DNA from 2 places in the Brachybacterium sp. P6-10-X1 genome. Region 2 is predicted to be linked to the other one. Evidence: riboswitches for the same ligand, from Rfam matches in the RefSeq annotation. Region 2 holds a riboswitch; the other holds the start of a gene.
The links. A riboswitch is a leader RNA that binds a small molecule or an ion and turns the genes downstream of it on or off. The one in region 2 is predicted to bind thiamine pyrophosphate.
Positions count from the first base shown of each region.

Region 1: linked by a shared signal. The riboswitch ahead of thiM (hydroxyethylthiazole kinase) and the one ahead of BH708_RS00250 (ECF transporter S component) in region 2 are both predicted to bind thiamine pyrophosphate.

Region 1 is NZ_CP017297.1:1,935,302-1,937,496, reverse strand. Features, by position in the region: gene BH708_RS08890 (calcium:proton antiporter) at 1-416, opposite strand, end outside; TPP riboswitch at 853-950, shown strand; gene thiM (hydroxyethylthiazole kinase) at 942-1,781, shown strand; gene thiE (thiamine phosphate synthase) at 1,778-2,195, shown strand, end outside.
Region 2 is NZ_CP017297.1:61,208-63,402, reverse strand. Features, by position in the region: gene BH708_RS00260 (M13 family metallopeptidase) at 1-498, shown strand, start outside; gene BH708_RS00255 (hypothetical protein) at 495-1,067, shown strand; TPP riboswitch at 1,090-1,197, shown strand; gene BH708_RS00250 (ECF transporter S component) at 1,244-1,825, shown strand; gene BH708_RS00245 (ATP-binding cassette domain-containing protein) at 1,803-2,195, shown strand, end outside.

The DNA of each region.
Region 1 (2,195 bases), 1.9 Mb from region 2:
ACCAGCACGCAGATCCCGAGCGCCAGGTTCAGGATGATCATCGAGACCGCCATCACGGAGTCCCGGGCGATGGTGGTGTGCTCGCCGGGCCCGAGCATCACGGCGGCGATCAGCACCACCTCGATCACCACGATGGACAGCGTCAGCACGAGGGTGCCGTAGGGGTCGCCGAGCCGGCGCGCGAGAGCCTCGGCCTGCTGCACGACGCCGCCCGCGGCGACGATGATGACCGCCACGATCGCGGCCAGCAGCAGGAGCAGGACCGTGCCGGAGGACGTCCCCGGATCCGGGGCGAGCGCGGTGAGGGCGGCGACGGAGGCCCAGCCGAGCACGAGGCGGGAGAGCGCGTCCCGGGTGAGGATCGCGGCGATGAGGGTGCGACCGGTGGGAGCGGAGGAGCGGTCGGGTGACGGCATGGGTGGCGTCCTGTTCCGAGGCCGTCCTCGCCGGGGTCCCGTCGGCCGGGTCGTCCCGGCCACGGCGCCACCGGTCCGAGGGCGGCGCGGCTCCCACGGTAAGCGACCGGGGACGGAGCGGGGAAGCGCTGGTGAGCGACCTGACCGTCACCGCGGCGCGGCCGGTCGTGTGACCGGACCGCGCCGAGGTCCCCTGACAGACGTCTTCGGTCCCGTGGTGTGCGGGCACTCGGGACAGCCTGTCAAATAGTCAAAAAAAGGTCAAGGAAGCGTCATGTGTTCACGGGTGGCGCCCGACCGGTAGGGGCCGGGATCCGGTCGACACCCGGGCAGGAACCGCTCGGCCCCACGCGGCACGCCGGTCGGCACACCGGTCGACGACCGGGCGGTCCCGTGCCGGGGGTCGGCAGGTATCGGGCTGCTGCTAGAGTCGCCGACCAGTGACACGGGGTGCCGTCGAGGTGACGGCTGAGAGCACACCCGTCGAACCTGCCCTGGTCAACGCCTGCGAAGGGATCGTCACCCATGACTGCCAGCACGCCCGGCATCCGACTCCGGCACGCCCTCGAGGTCCTGCGCGAACGCGACCCCCTCGTCCAGTGCCTCACCAACACCGTGGTCCAGCAGATCACCGCGGACGTCCTGCTGGCCGTCCGCGCCGCCCCGGCGATGGTCGACCATCCCCAGGAGGCGCCCGTCTTCGCCGGCGCGGCCGACGGAGTGCTGATCAACGTGGGGACCGTGTCCCCGGACCAGGCTGCGGCGATGCCCGCAACGGCCCGCGCCGCCGCGGAGGCCGGCACACCGTGGGTGCTGGACCCGGTCGCCGTCGGCTCCCTGCCCGTGCGCACCCCGCTCGCCCACGAGCTGCTGGCCCTCGGACCCACCGCGATCCGCGGCAATGCCTCCGAGATCGCCGCCCTGGCGGGCGATAGCGCCGGCGGCCGTGGCGTCGACGCCACCGATTCCGTCGAGGGCGTCCTGCGCGCCGGCGGTGATCTCGCCCGCCGCAGCGGCGCCGTGATCGCCGTCTCCGGGGAGCGCGACGCGATCCTCTCCGCCGACCGCTCCACGGTCCTCACCAGTGGGGACGCCCTGATGCCCCGCGTGATCGGGACCGGCTGCTCCCTCGGCGCGGTCTGCGCGGCGTTGCTCGGCGCCCTCCGCGGCAGCGACCTCACCGCGCACGACGCGGTGCTGGCCGCCCACGCCCTGCTCGGCGCCGCCGGCACCGTCGCCGCCCGCGAGGCCCGCGGCGTCGGAACTTTCGCCGTCGCCTGGCTCGACGCCCTGGACACCCTCACTCCCGAGGATGTCGTGACCCTGGTGCAGATCCAGGAGGGCCCGGCCGGAGCGACGGCATGATGCGACCCTCTTTGCGCGCAGCCCACGCCACCGACCTGCGTCTCTACCACGTCACCGACTCGGAGCTGTCCGGCGGGATCGACGCCGTGCCTGCTGTGGTGCTGGCAGCCGTCCGCGGCGGGGCGGGCATGATCCAGCTGCGGGACAAGAACGCCACCGATGCCGACCTGGTGGCGCTGGTCCGCGAGTGTCGCGAGGTGCTCCGGGCAGAGCTCGGGCCCCGTGCGGCGCAGATCCCGCTGGTGGTCGACGACCGGCTCACCGTCGCCGAGCAGACCCGCTGCCACCTCCATGTGGGCCAGGACGACGTGCCGCCCTCCCGTGCCCGCGAGATCCTCGGCGAGGACCTCATGATCGGCGTGTCCGCCGGGACTCCCGACCAGGTGGAGGAGGCGCTGGCCGACGGGTCGGCCG
Region 2 (2,195 bases):
GGCCACGGCTTCGACGACCAGGGCTCCAAGTACGACGGGGACGGGAACCTCGTCTCCTGGTGGACCGACGAGGACCGCGAGGCCTTCGACGCCCGCGCCGCCGCCCTCATCGCCCAGTACTCCGAGCTCTCCCCGCGCGAGCTCGATGACGTCCACCGCGTCAACGGCGCCCTCACCATCGGCGAGAACATCGGTGACCTCGGCGGGCTCTCGATCGCACTGAAGGCCTACCGCGGCAGCCGGACGCCGGACGACGCCGACGCGGTCCTGGACGGCTTCACCGGGCTGCAGCGGGTGTTCCTGTCCTGGGCGACGGTGTGGCGCGGCAAGAACCGCCCCCAGGAGGCGATCCGCCGCCTCGCCGTGGACCCGCACGCCCCGATGGAGTTCCGCTGCAACACCGTGGTCTCGAACCTCGAGGAGTTCCACCAGGCCTTCGACGTGCACGCGGGCGACGGGATGTATCTCGCCCCCGAGGACCGGGTGGCGATCTGGTGAGCGGCAGACCGGACGCTCCCTTCTACGTCGGCACCACCCGGCCCTCCGGGGTCGGGTGGACCCGCATCGGCCTCACCGCGCTGGCGGGCGTGATCGTCACCCTCCTGATGGCCTCTCGCAGCTCCCTGCTGGCCGCCGTGGTGATCGCCGGCCTGTTCGCGCTGCTGACGCTGTGGACCTGGATGGGCCAGCACTGCCGCTTCCTCGTCGACGAGCGCGGCGTGACCGTGAGCCTCGGCGGTTTCCTGCCGCGGCCCAGCTGGCCGCTGGAGGACTTCCGCACCGTGCAGTACCGCACCCTGGCGGCGAACACGGTCGGCGTGACCCTCGGCGGCTACGGCTGGCGCCGGGGGAAGGCGACCTCCTCCACCCGCCCCGAGCTGGCTCCCGTCGGCGACCGGAAGATCTTCACCACCGGGCAGACGCAGCAGCCGCACCGGATGATGGTCACCCGCGCCGGCACCATGGTCGAGATCATCGGCCGCTCCGGCACGAACTACCTGCTGTCCCCCGAGGACGTCGACGCCACGGCCGAGGCGATCGACCAGGCGATCCGCTCCCGGCGCTGACGGGATAGACTGGCCCACGGTCATCCGCTGACAGGGGAGCACCACCACGGTGCTGAGAGTGCGCGATCCGGCGCAGACCCTCGAACCTGATCCGGCTCACACCGGCGTAGGGAGTCGGGATTTCCGCGAGGCGCCGACGGCGTCCCGCGCCCCTTCCGCTCGTGGAAGGAGAAGTGATGACACGCTTTCGCACCGTCGATCTCTTGGTCACCGTGCTGATCGGGGCGGCCTTCGGCGTCGCGTTCCTGGGCTACGGGCAGCTGTACACCCTGATCGGCCCGCTGACGGCGACGTTCAAACCCGCCGAGGGCCTGCTCGCCGGGATCTGGTTCCTGCCCGCCGTGCTGGCGGCCCTGATCGTCCGCAAGCCGGGCGCCGCCCTGCTCGCCGAGATGATCGCCGCGGTCGTCTCGATGCTGCTGGGCAGCCAGTGGGGCTGGGGCACCGCGGTCTCCGGGCTGATGCAGGGCGGAGGGGTCGAGCTGGCGTTCGCGCTGGCCCGCTACCGCCGCTTCACCCTGCCTGTCGCGGTCCTCGGCGGCATGCTCTCCGCCCTGCTGGAATGGGGCTGGGAGAAGATCGCCTACTACCCCGAGATGAGCTGGGCGTACTCGGTGACGATGCTGGGGTTCTTCCTGCTCTCCGGGGCCGTGCTGGCCGGCGGTCTGGGCTGGGCCGCCTCCCGCGCCCTGGCGGCGACCGGCGCCGTGGACTCGCTGCCGGCGGGACGTGAGCATGTCCGCGCCACCGAAGCCTGAGATGGCCGGGGAGCTCACGCTCTCCGGCCTCACGTGGCGGCCCCACACCCGCGCCGAGCCGACGATCGCCGGGCTGGATCTGGTGATCCCAGCCGGTCAGCGGGTGCTGCTGGCCGGGGCCAGCGGCAGCGGGAAATCGACCGTGCTGCGCGCCCTGGCCGGCCTGCTCGATCCGGAGACCGGCGAGGGGACGGGAGCGCCGGGGGCGCCCGATCGACCCGGAGCGCACGGCCTGCTGCTGCAGAATCCCGCAGACGCCCTCGTCGCCGCATCGATCCGGCGGGACGTCGCCTTCGGCCCCGAGAACGCGGCCCTGCCCCGCCCTGCGATCCGGCAGCGGGTCGCGGCCGCCCTCCCGGCGGCGCGCGTG